Regions from separate parts of the Streptomyces sp. NPDC052036 genome, predicted to be linked through region 3. Evidence: predicted binding sites of a transcription regulator. Region 3 holds the regulator's gene; each other region holds the start of a gene.
What was found. Region 3 encodes HrcA, which represses chaperone genes, less so after heat shock. Its sites were predicted from a motif close to TTNGCACTCNGNNNNNCNGAGTGCNAA; they were not measured.
Positions count from the first base shown of each region.

Region 1: a site for HrcA is predicted at 4,150-4,176, ahead of groL (chaperonin GroEL). Genes of this name have one in related genera too.
Region 2: a site for HrcA is predicted at 4,909-4,935, ahead of groES (co-chaperone GroES). Genes of this name have one in related genera too.

Region 1 is NZ_JBFAWW010000002.1:62,364-69,206, forward strand. It holds gene AB0L95_RS04345 (trehalose-6-phosphate synthase) at 1-249, opposite strand, end outside; gene AB0L95_RS04350 (glucosyl-3-phosphoglycerate synthase) at 384-1,352, opposite strand; SAM riboswitch class I at 1,502-1,657, shown strand; gene thrC (threonine synthase) at 1,676-2,956, shown strand; gene AB0L95_RS04360 (MoaD/ThiS family protein) at 2,953-3,228, shown strand; gene AB0L95_RS04365 (cold-shock protein) at 3,680-3,883, shown strand; gene groL (chaperonin GroEL) at 4,300-5,922, shown strand; gene AB0L95_RS04375 (NADH:flavin oxidoreductase) at 6,126-6,843, shown strand, end outside.
Region 2 is NZ_JBFAWW010000027.1:22,518-29,360, reverse strand. It holds gene AB0L95_RS29625 (LysR family transcriptional regulator) at 1-122, opposite strand, end outside; gene AB0L95_RS29620 (MOSC domain-containing protein) at 203-877, shown strand; gene AB0L95_RS29615 (SDR family oxidoreductase) at 967-1,740, shown strand; gene AB0L95_RS29610 (ester cyclase) at 1,869-2,576, shown strand; gene groL (chaperonin GroEL) at 2,682-4,307, opposite strand; gene groES (co-chaperone GroES) at 4,455-4,763, opposite strand; gene AB0L95_RS29595 (polysaccharide deacetylase family protein) at 4,978-5,760, opposite strand; gene AB0L95_RS29590 (methyltransferase domain-containing protein) at 5,985-6,843, shown strand, end outside.
Region 3 is NZ_JBFAWW010000024.1:43,520-50,362, reverse strand. It holds gene AB0L95_RS28205 (VOC family protein) at 78-470, opposite strand; gene AB0L95_RS28200 (16S rRNA (uracil(1498)-N(3))-methyltransferase) at 487-1,224, opposite strand; gene AB0L95_RS28195 (nitronate monooxygenase) at 1,221-2,297, opposite strand; gene dnaJ (molecular chaperone DnaJ) at 2,501-3,637, opposite strand; gene hrcA (heat-inducible transcriptional repressor HrcA) at 3,638-4,654, opposite strand; partial or broken gene AB0L95_RS28180 (MBL fold metallo-hydrolase) at 4,850-5,582, shown strand; gene AB0L95_RS28175 (DUF3097 domain-containing protein) at 5,629-6,438, shown strand; gene hemW (radical SAM family heme chaperone HemW) at 6,639-6,843, opposite strand, start outside.

The DNA of each region.
Region 1 (6,843 bases), on a different contig from region 3:
CATCCGTACGCGCTGGCCGCCGGTGTCGGCCGGATCGAGCCTGCCCGCCGTGCGCCGGACGGCCTCCCGGTCGCTGTCGTTCAGCGCGGAGCAGACCCACACCGCGTCCGCGTCGGGGCCGATGGCTGACAGACCGGAGACCAGTCCGCCCCCGCCGCGCCTGGCCGTGAGCTGTCCGCTCTCGTCCAGTACGTACGAGACCGGGCCGCGGTTGGACGCCACCAGAACGGAAGCCGCATTCGAAGCCATGCCACGAAACCTAGCCCGAGCCGAAAACGCTCAAACGTTCCCTTCGGCCGTCTGCGGAACCGTATACAAATACAAAGGGGGCGCCATGGGCTTGGTTCCCCCGGGTTCCCCAGGGTGTGCCCGGACCGGACGGCTCAGGCCGCCCGCCGGTCCGTGTACTCCGCGATCTCCGCCATCGGCGGCCGCTCCTCCGTGTCCACCGAGTACGTCCGTGGTTCGAAGCGGCCCTCGACACGCTCGAACTGGGTGAGGGCGGGGCGCACCAGATGGCCCCGGGCCAGCCGCAGCTGCGCGGTGCGGTAGATCTCCGCGGCCATGCGGCCCAGCGCCTGGCCGTCCTGGTGGCGGTGCAGGCGCACCCCGACGTCGACCTGGGCCAGGGCGTCCAGGCCCACCAGATGCAGGGAGTCGACCAGCATGCCCAGCTCCACCCCGTACCCGACCGGGAACGGGAGCCGTTCCAACAGGGAGCGGCGGGCGGCGTACTCGCCGCCGAGCGGCTGGACGAAACCGGCCAGCCGCGGCCAGTGCATATTGAGCAGCGGGCGCGCCATCAGCTCGGTGACCCGGCCGCCCTGGCCGGCCGCCGTGCCGGTGGCGGGCTCACCGGGCAGGGCCAGCGGCCGGTCGTACATCGCCTTCACGAGGCACACGCCCGGGTCGGTGAGCAGTGGGCCCACGATCCCGGAGACGAAGTCGGAGGAGAACTCCCTCAGATCCGCGTCGACGAAGCAGACGATGTCCCCTCGGGTGACCAGGAGCGAGCGCCACAGCACCTCGCCCTTCCCGGGCACGGCCGGAACGCGCGGCAGGATCGCGTCGCGGTGCACCACCGTCGCGCCGGCCGCCGCGGCGACCTCGGAAGTGCGGTCCGTGGAGCCGGAGTCGACGACGACGATCTCGTCGACGAGCGGAACCTGCTGCATCAGGTCATGGCGGATCACGGCGACGATCTCGCCGACCGTCTCCTCCTCGTTCAGTGCGGGCAGCACGACGCTGACCGACGAACCCGAGGCGCGTTTGGCGGCCAGGATCTGGTGGATCGGGCGATCGGCCGCGGTCCAGGAGCGGGTGCTCAGCCAGCGCTCGACTTCTTCCAGCACAGTCTGCGGCTCCTTACATGCGGTGATCCATCTCGCGGGTCGGACGACTATCTCAACTGTCCTGGCCTTCGGTTACAGTCTTGAACAACGCCGGTGACCATCGCATGTCGGGGGTCGCCGCTGCTGACAGCAGTGAAACAACCGCATACAGCTCATCCAGAGGGGCAGAGGGACACGGCCCGATGAAGCCCCGGCAACCCTCCAGCCGGTTCTCGTAGATCCATGTGATCGTCTCCGCGAGGCTCCCGGCTAGGGAAGGTGCCAAATCCGTCTCACGGCGAGATGCGTCGTGAGGAAGATGAGGAGAAAGGGCCTCGCCTGACATGGCTGTGCAGACAGTTGTAAGCAGCACCGACTCCGTGAATCTCGGACCCGCCGCGGCTCTGTCCTGCCGCGAGTGCGGCCATCGGGTGCCCCTCGGTCCGGTCTTCGCCTGCGAGGAGTGTTTCGGCCCGCTGGAGATCGCCTACGACTTCTCGGGCTACGACACCGAGGAGCTGCGCAAGCGCATCGAGGCGGGCCCCGCGAACATCTGGCGCTATGCGCCGCTGCTGCCCGTCCCGGCGGACGTCGCCGACAAGCCGAACCTCAACCCCGGCTGGACCAAGCTGGTCAAGGCCGACAACCTGGCGCGCGAGCTGGGCGTGACCGGCGGTCTGTATGTGAAGGACGACTCCGGCAACCCGACGCACTCCTTCAAGGACCGCGTGGTCGCCCAGGCGCTGGAGGCGGCGCGCGCCTTCGGCTTCACCACCCTCTCCTGCTCCTCCACCGGCAACCTGGCGGGCGCGGTGGGCGCCGCGGCGGCCCGGGCCGGCTTCCGCTCCTGCGTCTTCATCCCGCACGACCTGGAGCAGGGCAAGATCGTCATGGCCGCGGTCTACGGCGGCGAGCTGGTCGGCATCGAGGGCAACTACGACGATGTGAACCGCTTCTGCTCGGAGCTGATCGGCGACCCGGTCGGCGAGGGCTGGGGCTTCGTCAACGTCAACCTGCGCCCGTACTACGCGGAGGGGTCCAAGACCCTGGCGTACGAGATCGCCGAGCAGCTGGGCTGGCGGCTGCCGGACCAGATCGTGGTCCCGATCGCCTCCGGCTCCCAGCTCACGAAGATCGACAAGGGGCTGCAGGAGCTGATCAAACTCGGGCTGGTCGAGGACCGCCCGTACAAGATCTTCGGTGCCCAGGCCGAGGGCTGCTCCCCGGTGTCGACCGCGTTCAAGGCGGGCCGCGACGTCGTACGGCCGCAGAAGCCGGACACGATCGCCAAGTCGCTGGCGATCGGCAACCCGGCGGACGGTCCCTATGTCCTCGACATCGCGCGCCGCACCGGAGGGGCCGTGGAGGACGTGACGGACGCGCAGATCGTGGACGCCATCAAGCTGCTCGCCCGCACCGAGGGCATCTTCGCGGAGACGGCGGGCGGTGTGACGGTGGGCGTCACCCGCAAGCTGGTCGAGAGCGGTGCGCTCGACCCGACGAAGACGACCGTCGTCCTCAACACCGGCGACGGCCTCAAGACCCTGGACGCGGTGGCGGGCACCGGCCTCACCGCGACGATCCGTCCGACCCTGGACTCCTTCCGAGAGGCTGGCCTCGCATGAGCGTGACCGTTCGCATCCCCACCATCCTGCGCACCTACACCGGAGGCCGGGCCGAGGTCGCCGCCGAGGGCGCGACCCTCGCCGACGTCATCGCCGACCTGGAGAAGAACCACACCGGCATCGCCGCCCGCGTCCTCGACGACCAGGGCAAGCTGCGCCGCTTCGTCAATGTGTACGTCAACGACGACGACGTCCGCTTCGAGCAGGGCCTTCAGACGGCCACCCCGGACGGCGTGGGCGTCTCCATCATCCCGGCTGTCGCGGGTGGCTGACGGCCGTTCATCCCCGCGCGACCATTACCCTCGGTAAGGTCGAGTACCGAGAGTTCACCGAATTGCCCTCTCCGTGACAGAAGCGGAGGGGGCAATTCTGCATGGTTGAGCACGGTACAGTTGGGGAACTCGCTCCCCGTTTTCCGGTCGGACAACCGGTGTCCCTGCCGCCCGTCCGACAAGAAGCAGCCAAAGTAGGCAGGGGTTTTGCGCCATCCATTCCTTTTGTCGGGCCCGACTTGCCCTGAATTCGGGTGAATTCTTAGTACATTCCCGACCGGTCGTGCCCGGAATTCTCGTCCGATTGACCTGTTGCACACGGCAGTTGGACAGATACATTCAGCCGCGGTCGACGCGTTCCGGCGCACGCCCCCAACCGTTGGGGGGTGAGGTCTGACCCGGATCCGCGAAGTGTGGATCTGTGCAAGGGCCAGTAATAGGGGAGTTAGGCATGGCTCAGGGCACCGTCAAGTGGTTCAACGCGGAGAAGGGGTACGGCTTCATCGCGGTCGACGGTGGTGCGGATGTATTCGTCCACTACAGCGCGATCCAGATGGACGGCTACCGCACCCTGGAAGAGGGCCAGCGGGTCGAGTTCGAGATCTCGCAGGGTCAGAAGGGGCCGCAGGCGGACATGGTCCGTCTGGCCGGCTGAGTTGCGCGCCGACGACTGAACTGTTCGACGTGTCGAGGGGCTCGTATCCCGTACGGGATACGAGCCCCTCGGTCTGTCCGGATCCGATGGGTCCGGACGCGACGGGGGCGCGCGGGGAGTCGCGGCGGGGGCTGCTGCGCGCCCTCCGGCGAGCGCGCTTCGCGGGCGCGCCGTGCGCCCACCCGTCACCCGGCCACCACCCCCCATCGAGCCCGCTTCGCGGGCAGCGTCTTGCACTCTCGGGGGGCGAGTGCTAATCATTGGCGTTAGCACTCTGAAGGTGAGAGTGACAAAGAAGGACCGGGTCGGTGAGGCCACGGACCGGGTGGGGCAAGGAACCTCCGGCCGGGGCCGTCCGTCGCGGGCGCGGGCGCGGTCCGAAGTAATCACCCCCAGTCCTGGAGGGACCACTTCACATGGCCAAGATCATCGCGTTCGACGAGGAGGCGCGGCGCGGCCTCGAGCGCGGCATGAACCAGCTCGCGGACGCCGTGAAGGTGACGCTCGGCCCCAAGGGCCGCAACGTCGTCCTCGAGAAGAAGTGGGGCGCCCCCACGATCACCAACGATGGTGTGTCCATCGCCAAGGAGATCGAGCTCGAGGACCCGTACGAGAAGATCGGCGCCGAGCTGGTCAAGGAAGTCGCCAAGAAGACGGACGACGTCGCCGGTGACGGTACGACCACCGCGACCGTGCTCGCCCAGGCGCTGGTCCGCGAGGGCCTGCGCAACGTGGCCGCCGGTGCCAACCCCATGGCTCTGAAGCGCGGTATCGAGAAGGCCGTCGAGGCCGTCTCCGCCGCCCTGCTGGAGCAGGCGAAGGACGTCGAGACCAAGGAGCAGATCGCCTCCACGGCCTCCATCTCCGCCGCCGACACCCAGATCGGCGAGCTCATCGCCGAGGCCATGGACAAGGTCGGCAAGGAAGGCGTCATCACCGTCGAGGAGTCGCAGACCTTCGGTCTGGAGCTCGAGCTCACCGAGGGCATGCGCTTCGACAAGGGCTACATCTCGGCGTACTTCGCCACCGACATGGAGCGTATGGAGGCCGTCCTCGACGACCCGTACATCCTGATCGCCAACTCCAAGATCTCCTCGGTCAAGGACCTGCTCCCGCTGCTGGAGAAGGTCATGCAGTCGGGCAAGCCGCTGCTGATCATCGCCGAGGACGTCGAGGGCGAGGCCCTGTCGACCCTGGTCGTCAACAAGATCCGTGGCACCTTCAAGTCCGTCGCCGTCAAGGCCCCGGGCTTCGGTGACCGCCGCAAGGCCATGCTCGGTGACATCGCCATCCTCACGGGCGGCGAGGTCATCTCCGAGGAGGTCGGCCTCAAGCTGGAGAACGCGACCCTGGACCTCCTGGGCCGCGCCCGCAAGGTCGTCATCACCAAGGACGAGACCACCATCGTGGACGGCTCCGGCTCCACCGACCAGGTCGCCGGTCGTGTGAACCAGATCCGCGCCGAGATCGAGAACAGCGACTCGGACTACGACCGCGAGAAGCTCCAGGAGCGCCTGGCGAAGCTGGCCGGCGGTGTGGCCGTCATCAAGGCCGGTGCCGCCACCGAGGTCGAGCTCAAGGAGCGCAAGCACCGCATCGAGGACGCCGTTCGCAACGCGAAGGCGGCCGTCGAGGAGGGCATCGTCGCCGGTGGTGGCGTGGCCCTGCTCCAGGCCTCCCAGGTCTTCGAGAAGCTGGAGCTGGAGGGCGACGAGGCCACCGGTGCCGCCGCCGTCAAGCTGGCGCTCGAGGCCCCGCTGAAGCAGATCGCCGTCAACGCCGGCCTTGAGGGCGGCGTCGTGGTGGAGAAGGTGCGCAACCTGACCCCGGGTCACGGCCTGAACGCCGCGACCGGCGAGTACGTCGACCTGGTCAAGGAAGGCATCATCGACCCGGCGAAGGTGACCCGTTCCGCGCTGCAGAACGCCGCCTCCATCGCCGCGCTGTTCCTCACCACCGAGGCCGTCATCGCCGACAAGCCGGAGAAGGCCGCCGCGCCCGCCGGCGGTGGCATGCCGGGCGGTGACATGGACTTCTGATCGACCCTGGTCGATCACCGTCCTGACCGAGGGCGGCATCCCCTGTTCCGACAGGGGGTGCCGCCCTCGGGCGTGTCCGGGGTCACGCCCGTGGTGCGCCGGGGTGCGGAATACGGGGTACTGCAATCGGCGTTTGCTTTATGAGGTGCAACAATGCGCGTGCACATACCACCCGGTTAGCAGAGCCACCACGAGGAGCCCACGTGACCGTCGCCCCGTCTCCCGCCTCCCGCGCGGCCCGGATCCTGTCCCGGCCGATCACCCTCAACGGCCTCACGGTCCCGAACCGGATCGCGATGGCCCCGATGACCCGTATGTTCTCCACGGACGGCGTTCCCGGCGAGGACGTGTCGGCGTACTACGCCCGCCGGGCGGCCGCCGGTGTCGGTCTGATCGTCACCGAGGGCACGTATGTGGGCCACGCGTCGGCGGGTCAGAGCAGCCGGGTGCCGCGCTTCCACGGCGAGGAGCAGCTCGCGGGCTGGGCGAAGGTCGCCGAGGCGGTGCACGCGGCAGGCGGCACGATCGTCCCGCAGTTGTGGCACGTCGGCATGGTCCGCGAGGAGGGCCGGCCGCCGTTCGCCGACGCCCCCGCCGTCGGCCCCTCGGGTCTGCGCATCGGCGCCACCGAGGCCACCGGCAAGACCATGGACCGGGCCGACCTGGACGCCGTGATCGGCGCGTTCGCGCAGGCCGCGGCCGACGCCGAGCGCATCGGCTTCGACGGTGTGGAGATCCACGGCGCCCACGGCTACCTCGTCGACCAGTTCCTGTGGGAGGGCACCAACCGCCGTTCCGACGCCTACGGCGGCGACGCGGTGGCCCGCACGAAGTTCGGGGCGGAGATCGTGGCCGCCGTACGGGAGACGGTCTCGGCGGAGTTCCCGGTCATTTTCCGCTACTCGCAGTGGAAGCAGGACG
Region 2 (6,843 bases), on a different contig from region 3:
TCCAGCGCCTTCATCTGCTGGCTGACGGCGGGCTGGGTGCAGCCCAGCTCGCGCCCCGCCCCCGAGAAGGAGCCGGTGGCGGCCACGGCGCGCAGCACACGGAGATGACGGGCCTCGATCACCCTGTGAGCATAAGCGCATCTTGGGTACGGCGGCACAAATCACGTCGACGCTTTGACCACCGCTCCCCTACTGTGCGGGCATGAAGCTTGTTTCTGTAAACCTCGGCCGGCCCAGGTCCGTCGCCTCCACCGACCAGCCCGAAGGGCTCACCGGTATCGACAAGCGGCCCGTGGACGGGCCGGTGCGGGTGGCGGCGCCGGGGCCCCAGGGGGTCGGCGCGAGCGGAGTCGCCGGGGACGCGGTGTGCGACCTGCGGTTCCACGGCGGCGACGACCAGGCGGTGTACGCGTTCGCGCGCGAGGACCTCGATGCCTGGGAGCGGGAGCTGGACCGCCGGCTGCCGAACGGCTCGTTCGGCGAGAACCTCACCACCGAGGGGCTCGACGTGTCCGGCGCCCGGATCGGCGAGCGCTGGCGCATCGGACCCGAGGTCGTGCTGGAGGTGACCTCGGGGCGCATACCGTGCCGTACCTTCCAGGAGCATCTGGGCGAGCGCGGCTGGGTCAGACGGTTCACGCGGCAGGGCGCGCCCGGCGCATATCTGCGGGTGATCGCACCGGGTGAGATACAGGTCGGTGACCCCGTGGAGATCGTGCACCGGCCCGGCCACGACATCACGGTCGCCCTCCAGTTCCGGGCCTCGACGACGGAACGGCACCTGCTGCCCCGTCTGTTGGCGGCGGGCGAGGCACTGCACCCGGGCGTCGCGAGGACGGCACGGGAGTACGCGCGCGAACACGCCTCGGGGAACTGACGCGAGATGTGCGCACGTTGGCGGTGGAGCCGGTGAAATCCCCGGTCGGGCGAGCGGACTCCGTCAGTCCGGGTCACTATCGTTGGCGCATGACAACGGCTCTGATTACGGGATCGACCGCGGGCATCGGCGCCGCGTTCGCACGGCGGCTCGCCGCCGACGGCCATGACCTCGTCCTCGTGGCGCGCGACACCAAGCGGCTGCGCGAGCAGGCGACGGAACTGCACGACCGCCATGGCATCGAGGCGGAGGTGCTCACCGCGGACCTGGCCGCCGACGAGGGCATCGAGGCGGTGGCCGCGCGCCTGTCCGACCTCAGGAACCCGGTCGATCTGCTCGTCAACAACGCGGGCTTCGGGAACAAGGGCCGTTATCTCGATGTGGCGATGGCCGACGAGCTGCGGATGCTGAAGGTGCACTGCGAGGCCGTGCTGCGGCTGACCAGCGCGGCGGCCGAGGCCATGCGCACCCGCGGGCGCGGCGGCATCGTGAACGTGGCCTCGGTCGCGGCGTTCGTCCCGCGCGGCACCTACGGCGCCTCCAAGGCGTGGGTCGTGCAGTTCACCCAGGGCGCGGCCCGGGACATGGCCGGGTCGGGCGTACGGCTGATGGCGCTGGCCCCGGGCTTCGTCCGTACGGAGTTCCACCAGCGGGCCGGGATGGGCACGGACAACATCCCGGGCTGGATGTGGCTGGACGCCGACAAGCTGGTCGCGTCCGCGCTCGCGGACCTGGCGCGGGGCAAGACGCTGTCGATCCCGGACCCGCGGTACAAGGCGCTGATGGGTCTGGCGAAGGTGACGCCGCGCGCGCTGCTCGGCGGGATCAGCTCCCGGACGGGGCGCAAGTACGGGCCGCAGTGACGGGCGCGGGCTCCGTGCGGAGGTGACGGGCGGAGGCTCCGTACGGAGGTGACGGGGGAGGTGGCCTCGCCGCTCCGGTGCGAAAATGGCCTTGACCGAACCGGACGCAGCGCGCCGGAGGCGACGTCATGACCTTCGTACAGCTCATCGAGTGCAGGACGGACCGGTTCGAGGAGATGAACCGGCTGATCGACGCATGGGTCGAACAGACCCGGGGGAAACGGACGGCCACGCACGACCTGGTCGGCAGAGACCGGTCCGACGGGTCGCACTTCGTCGAACTCGTGGAGTTCCCGTCGTACGAGGAGGCGATGCGGAACTCGAACCTGCCCGAGACCGGCAGGATCTTCCAGGAGATGGTCGCCCTGTGCGACGAGATGCCCGTCTTCATGGATCTCGACGTGGTGCGCGACGAGCAGTTGTGGGTCGACGCCGTGCGGCGCTTCTTCGCCACGCTCTCGGCGGCGGACGAACTGCCGCCGCTCAACGACCTGATCACGGAGGACTGCCACAGTCACGACCCCGTCAACCGGCACGCCACCATCGGACTGGACGCGATCCGGCGCGAGTGCCGGATGTGGCGGGACGCCTTCGACTTCGCCTTCACCACCCAGGACCTGATCGCGCAAGGCGAGCGGGTCTGCGCACGGTGGACCTGGAATGCCACGCACAAGGGCGAGTTCCTCGGGATCACCCCCACCGGACGGCAGGTCACCATGACCGGGATGACCCTGTTCCGGTTCGGGCCGGACGCGAAGATCGCCGACATCTGGTGGCAGTACGACCAGCTGGGGCTGATGGACCAGCTCGGCGCGCTCGACGCGCTGGAGGACTGAGGACTGCGGCCTCGCCCCCGGGCTGTCGCGCGCGGCGGAACGCGCCGAGGCCCGGCGCCCCGTTCTCAGGGGGCCGGGCCTCGGTCGGCTCGGAAGGATCAGCCGTCAGTGGGAGTGGCCGTGACCGTGACCCGCGGCGGCCGGCTCCTCCTCTTCCTTCTTCTCGACGACCAGGGTCTCGGTCGTGAGCAGCAGGGAGGCGATGGAGGCGGCGTTCTCCAGAGCGGAGCGGGTGACCTTGACCGGGTCGATGACGCCGGCCTTGACCAGGTCGCCGTACTCGCCGGTGGCGGCGTTGAACCCCTGGCCCTTCTCCAGCTCGGCGACCTTGGAGGTGATGACGTAGCCCTCCAGGCCGGCGTTCTCGGCGATCCAGCGCAGCGGCTCGACGACCGCGCGGCGGACCACGGCGACACCGGTGGCCTCGTCGCCGGTCTTGCCCAGGCCGCCCTCCAGCACCTTCGCGGCGTGGACGAGCGCGGAGCCACCACCGGAGACGATGCCCTCCTCGACCGCGGCGCGGGTCGCGGAGATGGCGTCCTCCAGACGGTGCTTCTTCTCCTTCAGCTCCACCTCGGTGGCGGCGCCGACCTTGATCACGCACACGCCGCCGGCCAGCTTCGCGAGGCGCTCCTGGAGCTTCTCGCGGTCCCAGTCGGAGTCCGTGGTCTCGATCTCGGCCTTGATCTGGGCGACGCGGCCCACGACGTCCTCGGACTTGCCGCCGCCGTCGACGACCGTGGTGTCGTCCTTAGTGACCGTCACGCGGCGGGCGGAGCCCAGCACGTCCAGGCCGACCTGGTCGAGCTTGAGGCCGACCTCCTCGGCGATGACCGTGGCGCCGGTGAGGACCGCCATGTCCTGCAGCATCGCCTTGCGGCGGTCACCGAAGCCGGGGGCCTTGACGGCGACGGCGTTGAAGGTGCCGCGGATCTTGTTCACGACGAGGGTGGACAGGGCCTCGCCCTCGACGTCCTCGGCGATGATCAGCAGCGGCTTGGAGGAGCCGGCCTGGATGACCTTCTCCAGCAGCGGCAGCAGGTCCGCGATGGCGGAGATCTTGCCCTGGGTGATGAGGATGTAGGGGTCGTCGAGGACGGCCTCCATGCGCTCCTGGTCCGTCACGAAGTACGGCGACAGGTAGCCCTTGTCGAAGGCCATGCCCTCGGTGAAGTCCAGCTCCAGACCAAAGGTGTTGGACTCCTCGACGGTGATGACACCGTCCTTGCCGACCTTGTCCATCGCCTCGGCGATGAGCTCGCCGACCTGCTGGTCCTGGGCGGACAGCGCGGCGACGGCGGCGATGTCGGACTTCTCCTCGATCGGACGCGCGGTGGCCAGCAGGTCCTCGGAGACCGCGGCGACGGCAGCGTCGATGCCCTTCTTCAGGGCGGCCGGGGAAGCACCCGCGGCGACGTTCTTGAGGCCCTCGCGCACCAGCGCCTGGGCGAGCACGGTGGCGGTGGTGGTGCCGTCACCCGCGATGTCGTTGGTCTTGGTCGCCACCTCCTTCACCAGCTGGGCGCCGAGGTTCTCGTAGGGGTCCTCGACCTCGACCTCACGGGCGATGGTGACACCGTCGTTGGTGATGGTCGGGGCGCCGAACTTCTTGTCGATGACGACGTTGCGGCCCTTGGGGCCGATCGTCACCTTGACCGTGTCGGCAAGCTTGTTGACGCCGCGCTCGAGGGCGCGACGGGCGTCCTCGTCGAACTTCAGGATCTTCGCCATGGAGCGTTTCAGTCCTCTCGTTGCGATCCCCGGCCGCTCCCCGGGAGCAGCCGCCATCGCGATGAAAAACGAACAGCGCCCCCGACACCCGGCTGATCAACGGTCGCGGGGCCAGGGGCGCAGTTCGAAGCAGTCTGCTTCGGTGAATTACTTCTCGATGATCGCGAGCACGTCGCGAGCCGAGAGAACGAGGTACTCCTCGTTGTTGTACTTCACCTCGGTGCCGCCGTACTTGCTGTAGAGCACCACGTCGCCGACCTTGACGTCGAGCTCGACGCGCTTGCCGTCCTCGATGCGGCCCGGGCCCACGGCGAGGACGACGCCCTCCTGGGGCTTCTCCTTCGCGGTGTCCGGGATGACCAGGCCAGAGGCCGTGGTCTGCTCGGCGTCCAGCGGCTGGACCACAATGCGGTCCTCGAGCGGCTTGATGGCAACCTTGGAGCTGGTGGTCGTCACGATCCGACCTCCCCCTTCGGAGATCTCACGGGGTTAACTGTCTGAGGTGGCGACCAGGTGGATCCGTCGTCGCGGGTGCCGGACCTGCCCGTCGCGTATTGGCACTCTCCAGTGGGGAGTGCCAGAGCCGAGACTATGACCGTGATTAGCACTCGGTCAAGCGGAGTGCCAATTGCCGGTGGCGCGGCGCGTGAACAGGGTGTCCGGGCCCGGCCTACAGGTAGTCCTCCAGGCGCCCCACCGTGAACCCTCTTGCCTGAATACGGCGCAGAAGCCGGGCCGTCTCGACGGCCAGCGAGGCGAGGGGGCGGCCGGCTTCATGGGCGAGGACGATGTCCCCCGAGTGAGGTGGCGCACCCCGGCCCCGGCGGCCGGCCCCCGGGCCCCGGGCGGGACGCCACAGGATCAGGGCCTTGATGCCGCAGTCCGCAGCGGCCTTCAGCGTCGTACGGTCGTATCCGCCCCGCGGGGGCCGCAACAGCCGGGTGGGCGCGCCCAGCCGCGCCTTCAGCCGGTCGCGCTGACCGCAGATCTCCGCGCGCTGCTCGTCGTACGGGCGGCCGCGCAGCGCGGCGTCGTGCAGGGCCCGGTTCTGGATGACCGCGCCGGCGGCCCGCAGCCGTGCGACGCGCGCATAGCCGGGATCCACGGCGCTGTCGGTGAGGAACACGCTGACCGGCAGCCGCAGTTCGCGGACCATGGCGACGAACCGGGGATCGTCCTCGGCACCCTCGTCGTAGGTCAGGAAGACGACCTTGTCATGGGTGGGGACGCGGTCGAGCACCGGCGGCAGGCGCTTCTCCGCCCGGCCCGTGGGGCGGTCGGGCCGGGGCGCGGGCGCGAGCGGGGCGGGCAGACCCCAGCGCCGGTAGGGCCGGCCGTGGGGGGCGTGCGTGGGGTGGACCCGCTGGGCCGCCTTCCTGCCCAGTCGTTCGATGGGGTCGACGGACTGGGCGCAGCCGGACAGCAGCGCGGCGGCGAGTACTCCGGCGACCATCGCCCGCACCGGGCGCCGCCCCCTCACGGTTGGTCCTCCGGATGTGCCGCCGCGCACCCCGCGTCCGCGGCCTCCTCCAGAAGTTTCCTGTCACCGTTCGCACGCTTTTGTTCATTTTGTCGTACGAGCCGCATGGTGTCGGATCCTCGCAGCCGACGCGGGCCACGGCGGGCCGACACCGCGGCCGGACGCACGCCGTCCACCGACTGGCCGACAATGGCCCCGTGAACGACCTCTCCCTCGACTCCCTCCTCGGCCCCGAGGGCCGCGCCCTCCTCGACGAGGTGCGCGGCACCGCCCCGGCCGAGGAGCTGGCCGTCGCCACCCGGCTGCGCCGCGAGCACCCCGCCGAACTGGTGTCGGCGGCCCTCACCCAGGCGCGGCTGCGCGAGCGGGCGGCGGCGAAGTTCGGGGCCGAGGACGCGCAGCGGATGTTCTTCACCCCGAACGGCGTCGAGCAGTCGACCAGGACGACGGTCGCCGCCCATCGCGCGCAGCGGCTGCGGGCGATGGGCGTGACCTCCGTCGCCGACCTGTGCTGCGGCATCGGCGGCGACGCGATCGCCCTCGCCCGGGCCGGCATCCGGGTGCTCGCCGTGGACCGCGACCCGCTGACCGCGGCGGTGGCGCGGGCGAACGCCGAGGCGCTCGGCCTGTCCGCGCTGATCGAGGTGCGCGAGGCCGATGTCACGCGGGTGGACGTCTCGTCGTACGACGCCGTCTTCGTGGATCCGGCACGGCGCGGCGGGCGCGGCCGCATCTTCGACCCGGAGGCGTACTCACCCCCGCTGTCCTGGGCCGTGGCCACCGCCCTGAAGGCGCCGCGCGCCGCGCTGAAGGTCGCGCCCGGCATCCCGCACGAGGCGGTGCCCGCAGACGCGGAGGCCGAGTGGATCTCGGACGGCGGGGACGTGAAGGAGGCGGTGCTGTGGTTCGGCACCGAACCCGGTCTCGTCCGCGCCACCCTGCTGCCCGGGCCCCGCGAAGTGCGCGGCCGCGGCCTGCCCGATCCGCCGGTGCGCCCGCTCGGGCGCTACCTCTACGAGCCCGACGGCGCCGTGATCCGCGCCCATCTGGTGGCGG
Region 3 (6,843 bases):
CCTGCCACTCTCCCGCCGCCGGCGGTAGAGCGCATAGGGCCACCGAGCGCCCCCTTGTCACGCCTCCCGACGCGCCGTCAGCCGCGCAGCAGAAGCCATTCCTGGAGTTCCACGAGGTTGCCCTCGGGGTCCTTGAGGTGGGCGACGCGCATACGGTCGGTCAGGGGGGCCGGGCCGTGCAGAAGGGTCACGCCACGGGAGGTGATGCGCTCGCAGTACGCGTCCAGGTCGTCCACGCGCAGCACCACGAGCGAGCGGTGGCCCGTCGCGGCGTCGCCCAGTTCGCCCAGGACGCGGGCCATCATCGCCCGGTCCTGGAGGGCGATGCCGGCCGAGCCGACAGTGGGAGAGAACTTCTCGTACGGGCCGTCCTCGGCTCCCGACTGGGGCTTGAGGCCGAGGACGTCGGCGTAGAACCGGTAGCAGGCGGCGAAGTCCGAGACCAGCAGCCGTACCTGGGCGAGTTCCATGGTGTACCCCCGAAGGTCAGGACCAGCGTCCGGTGCGGCCGAGCAGCAGCGCGGCCGCCGCGGTGCCGGCGGTCGAGGTGCGCAGCACGGTGTGCCCCAGCCGGAAGGCCCGCGCGCCCGCCTCCTCGAACAGGGTCAACTCCTCGGGGGCGACGCCTCCTTCGGGCCCGACGACCAGCACGATCTCGCCCTCGGTGGGGAGTTCCACGGCCGCAAGAGGGTCCTCGCCGCTCTCGTGCAGGACCGCCGCGAAGTCGGCCTCGGCAAGAAGTGCCGCGACCTGCTTGGTCGTCGCCGCGTCCGCGACCTCGGGGAAGCGCACCCGGCGGGACTGCTTGCCCGCCTCGCGGGCGGTGGCCCGCCACTTGCCGAGGGCCTTCAGCCCCCGGTCGCCCTTCCACTGGGTGATGCAGCGGGAGGCCTGCCAGGGGACGATCGCGTCGACGCCGACCTCGGTCATGGTCTCCACTGCCAGCTCGCCGCGGTCACCCTTGGGCAGTGCCTGGACGACGGTGATCCGGGGTGTCTGCGGCGGCTCCTCGGACACCGAGGTCACCCGGACGACCAGCCGGTCCTTGCCCTCGGTGCCGATGACCTCGCACTCCGCCCGGCGTCCGGCGCCGTCGGTCAGGACGACGGCCTCCCCCGGCCGCAGCCGCTTCACCGAGACCGCGTGCCGTCCCTCGGGGCCGTCGAGCACGAACTCCGGACCGATGGCGTCGAGCCGGTCCACGACGAACACGGGCGCCGTCATCGACCGGCACCGCCCGTGGACAACGCTGTCGCGGCCTCCCGGAGTTCCGCCGCCAGGACCTCCACCAGGCGTCCGGCGGGCAGGTCACGGGCCAGGCGGTGGCCCTGACCGGCGAACAGCGACATGCCCTGCGGGTCGTCGGCCTTGGCGGCCGCCTTGCGCAGCGGCGAGGTGAGGTGGTTGATCTCGGGGTAGGCGGCGGGCGTGTACGGTCCGTGCTCCCGCATGAACCGGTTGACCAGGGCGCGGGCCGGGCGCCCGGAGAAGGCGCGCGTCAGCTCCGTCCGGACGAACAGGGGGTCGGTCAGCGCCTGCTTGTGCAGGGGGTGCGCGCCGGACTCGGGGGTGGCGAGGAACGCGGTGCCCAGCTGGGCCGCGCTCGCGCCCGCCGCGAGCACCGCGGCGATCTGGCTGCCGCGCATGAGGCCGCCGGCCGCGACGATCGGGATGCGTACGGCCTCGCGGATCTGGGCGACCAGGGTCAGCAGCCCGATGCCGGAGCCGTCGTTCTCTGCGCTGTCGCGGTGGGTGCCCTGGTGGCCGCCGGCCTCGACGCCCTGTGCGATCACCGCGTCGGCGCCCGCCTCCTGCACGGCGAGGGCCTCCTCGGCGGTGGTCGCGGTGACCAGGGTGAAGGTGCCCGCGCGGCGCAGGGACTGAAGGACCGAGGGGGCGGGGACGCCGAAGTGGAAGGAGACCGCCGGCACCGGGTCGTCGAGGAGGACGGCGAGCTTGGCGTCGTAGCCGTCGTCGCGGCCGCTGTCGGGGTCGCCCAGCTCGGCCTTGTACCAGGTGACCTCGCCGGCGAGCTGTTCGGCGTAGACCTCGACGGCGGCGGGGTCCGCCTGATCGGGCTGTGGCATGAACACGTTCACGCCGAAGGGACGCGCGGTGAGCCCGCGGAGCTGCTTGATCTCCTGGTACATGCCGTCGGCGGTCTTGTAACCGGCGGCGAGGAACCCGAGGCCGCCCGCCTCGGACACGGCGGCCACCAGCTGCGGCACGGAGGCTCCGCCCGCCATGGGGGCCTGCACGATCGGATGGCGGAGGAGATCGGTCGGCACGGAGGACATGACGGCATGTTGTCACGTCCTTCGAACAAGTCCGAATCCGGGCTTCCGCTGGCATATGCTCCCGGAAACGTCCGCCGGTCAGGGCGGTGGGAGGGTGCTCACGGGCGGCCGGAACGGGGTCGGGAGCGGCAGCCGACGGCACCCCGGGAAGCACACCGGCGCCGGTCCGATGGGACCGGCGCCGGTGTGGTGTCCGCGGAGGGTCAGCGCCCGTTGAAGGCGTCCTTCAGGCGTGAGAACAGACCCTGCTGTCCCGGCTGGAACTGGCCCTGCGGCCGTTCCTCGCCGCGCAGCTTCGCCAGCTCCCGCAGCAGGTGCTCCTGCTCGGGGTCCAGCTTCGACGGCGTCTGCACCTCGACATGCACGACCAGGTCGCCCCGGCCGCCGCCGCGCAGATGCGTGATGCCTCGGCCGTGCAGCGGGATCGACTGCCCGGACTGCGTGCCAGGACGGATGTCGACCTCCTCCATGCCGTCCAGCGTCTCCAGCGGCACCTTGGTGCCGAGGGCCGCCGCCGTCATCGGGATGGTGACCGTGCAGTGCAGGTCGTCGCCACGGCGCTGGAAGGTCTGGTGCGGCAGCTCGTGGATCTCTACGTACAGATCGCCGGCCGGACCGCCGCCGGGGCCGACCTCGCCCTCGCCGGCGAGCTGGATCCGGGTGCCGTTGTCGACGCCCGCGGGGATCTTGACGGTGAGCGTCCGGCGGGAGCGCACCCGTCCGTCGCCCGCGCACTCCGGGCACGGGTTCGGGACGATCGTGCCGAAGCCCTGGCACTGCGGGCAGGGCCGGGAGGTCATGACCTGGCCCAGGAAGGACCGCGTGACCTGCGAGACCTCGCCGCGGCCGCGGCACATGTCACAGGTCTGCGCGGACGTGCCGGGCGCGGCGCCCTCGCCGTTGCAGGTGTTGCAGACGACGGCCGTGTCGACCTGGATGTCCTTCGTGGTGCCGAAGGCCGCCTCGTCGAGCTCGATCTCCAGCCGGATCATGGCGTCCTGGCCCCGACGGGTGCGCGAGCGCGGTCCGCGCTGCGACGCCGTGCCGAAGAACGCGTCCATGATGTCCGAGAAGTTCCCGAAGCCGCCCGCGCCGAAGCCGCCCGCGCCCGCGCCGCCCGCCTGGGACAGGGGGTCGCCGCCGAGGTCGTAGACCTGCTTCTTCTGCGGGTCCGAGAGCACCTCGTACGCGGCGTTGATCTCCTTGAACCGCTCCTGCGTCTTGGGATCAGGGTTGACGTCCGGGTGCAGCTCGCGGGCGAGCCGACGGAACGCCTTCTTGATCTCTTCCTGCGACGCGTCGCGGCGCACGCCGAGTACGGCGTAGTAGTCCGTGGCCACTTACGACTCCGCCAGGATCTGTCCGACGTACCGTGCCACCGCTCGTACCGCTCCCATCGTTCCCGGGTAATCCATGCGGGTCGGTCCGACCACGCCGAGTTTCGCTACTGCCTCGCCGCCCGAACCGTAGCCCACGGAGACGACCGACGTGGAGTTGAGTCCCTCGTGGGCGTTCTCATGGCCGATGCGCACCCGCATGGCTGGATCCTTCGCCTCACCCAGCAGCTTGAGGAGCACGACCTGCTCCTCCAGTGCCTCCAGCACGGGGCGGATGGTGAGAGGGAAGTCATGCCCGAAGCGGGTGAGATTGGCGGTGCCGCCGATGATCAGCCGCTCCTCGGTCTCCTCCACGAGGGTCTCCAGAAGGGTGGAGAGCACCGTGGAGACCGTGCCCCGGTCCTCCGGTTCGAAGGCCTCGGGCAGGTCCTGCACAAGCTGCGGGACGTCTGCGAAACGGCGGCCGGCGACCCGGCTGTTGAGTCGCGCCCGCAGATCCGCGAGTGACGTTTCTCCAAACGGCGCGGGGCAGTCGATCATGCGCTGCTCGACCCGGCCGGTGTCGGTGATCAGCACGAGCATCACCCGCGCGGGCGCCATCGCCAGCAGTTCCACGTGCCGCACCGTCGAGCGGGTCAGCGAGGGGTACTGCACGACGGCGACCTGCCGGGTGAGTTGCGCGAGCAGACGTACCGTACGCGCCACGACGTCGTCGAGGTCGACGGCGCCCTCCAGGAAGTTCTGGATCGCGCGGCGCTCGGGCGAGGTCATCGGCTTGACGGCCGCGAGCTTGTCGACGAAAAGGCGATAGCCCTTGTCCGTGGGGATGCGTCCGGCGCTGGTGTGCGGCTGGGCGATATAGCCCTCGTCCTCCAGCGCGGCCATGTCGTTGCGCACGGTGGCCGGGGAGACGCCGAGGTTGTGCCGCTCGGTGAGCGCCTTGGAGCCCACCGGCTCCTCGGTGCCCACATAATCCTGGACGATCGCGCGCAGCACTTCGAGCCTGCGTTCACTCAGCATGCGCACACCTCCAGCGATCCGTTCCCCTTGACGCTTCCCCTGGCACTCTGTGCGGGTGAGTGCCAGCATCCCCGGGCCAAGTGTACGGCCGTCGGGTACGCCCCCGGCAAGGGCGGGCACCTGTGCCGTGCCGAGGTGTACCGACCTGTCCCGCCCTGTCCTGTCCGCCCGGGCGCCTGCGGATAGCGTCACCCCATGACAGTGTGGTGGGAAGAGGCCGGGTGGGAGGCGCTCGGCGCCCGGGCAGGGCGCACACGGCTGCCGGGATGGGACTGCACGGCGGGGCTGGTGGTCGGCGAGCACGGGGCCCTCATGATCGACGCCGGGTCGAGTCTCGGCGAGGGCGCGCGGCCGCACCGCGACACGGCGGCTGCTCGCGCAGCTCGGCGGGGACCTGCGTGTGACACATCTCGCGCTGACGCATCCCCACTTCGACCATGTCCTCGGGGCGGCGGCGTTCGCGGGCGCGGAGGTGTTCGGGGCGGTGGGCACGGACGCGGTGTTCGTCCGCGAGCGTGACGTGCTGGTCACGGACGCGGTGCGGCACGGTCTGGACGCGGCCGAGGCGGCCGAGGCCGGGGATGTGCTGGTGCGCCCGCACCAGCAGGTGTCGGGTGAACGCACGCTGGATCTGGGCGGGGTACAGGTGCTGCTGGCGCATCTGGGCCCGGCCCACACGGCCCACGACCTGGTGGTTCTCGTCCCCGGGGAGCGGGCGGTGGTGTTCTGCGGGGATCTTGTGGAGGAGTCCGGCGAGCCGCAGGCGGGCCCGGACGCGGCCCCCGCGCACTGGCCGGCGGCCCTGGACCGGCTGCTCGAACTGGGCGGCCGGGACGCGGTGTACGTGCCGGGGCACGGTGCCGTGGTGGACGCCGCGTTCGTCAGGGCGCAGCGCGACGGACTGGCGTCCCGTTTCGGCGTGTCGTGAGGTCTTCCTCAACCCCCGCGGCCGGGCTTCTCCTATCGTCATCCGAATGCGCCAGTACTCACCGGACCTGACCCCGCCGTGGAAGAAGCCCAAGCCTGTGCCGGAGGTCCCGGCGGACCCCGGTCTCGTGGTCGAGGAGCCGCGCACCGGTTTCTGCGGCGCGGTGATCCGCTGCGAGGCGGGCACGGTGACCCTGGAGGACCGCTTCGGCAAGCACCGGGTGTTCCCGCTGGAGCCGCGGGGGTTTCTGCTGGAGGGCCGGGTGGTGACCCTGGTGCGCCCGTCGAGCGCGCCGGTGCGTCCCACGCGCACGGCTTCGGGCTCGGTGGCCGTCCCGGGGGCGCGCGCGAGGGTGGCCCGCGCCGGCCGCATCTACGTGGAGGGCCGCCACGACGCCGAGCTGGTCGAGAAGGTGTGGGGCGACGACCTGCGCATCGAGGGCGTGGTGGTGGAGTACCTGGAGGGCGTGGACGACCTGCCGTCGATCGTGTCGTCCTTCGCACCGGGTCCGGACGCTCGGCTGGGTGTGCTCGTGGACCACTTGGTGCCCGGTACGAAGGAGTGGCGTATCGCCGAGTCGGTGACCAGCGAACACGCGCTGGTCGTCGGCCACCCGTACATCGACATCTGGGAGGCGGTGAAGCCGGCGGCACTGGGGATTCCCGGCTGGCCCCGGGTGCCACGCGGTCAGGACTGGAAGACGGGCGTGTGCCGGGCGCTGGGGTGGCCGGAGAACACGGGGGCGGCTTGGCAGGGGATCCTGTCGCGGGTGCGGTCCTACAAGGACCTTGAGCCGGAGTTGCTGGGGCGGGTGGAGGAGCTGATCGACTTCGTCACGGACAGCGGTGGGGCTTGACTCCGGGGAACGTCCCGAACTCGCCGTGCGACGCTGGTTTTGGAAGCGACCTCGACGACCATCGTGATCAGTGGCGACGGCAGCAGGCGGCCGGAGCGGGGCACGAGGTCACGCTCCAGGACCACCAAGTCCGGTACGGGCTCACTGGCTTCGTCGCGGACATCGACGTCCTGGGCCCGGAGGCGAGCCCACCGGAGTGATCAGTCGACCAGATCCCGCACCACCGCGTCCGCCAGCAGCCGCCCGCGCAGGGTGAGGACCCCCCGGCCCTCGTCGTACGGGCCCTTCTCCAGGAGCCCGTCCGTCAGTGCCCGGCGTGCGGCCGCGAGTCCCTCCTCCCGCAGCAGCGACAGCGGGACGCCCTCCCTCAGGCGCAGTTCCAGCAGGATGCGCTCCACCCGGCGG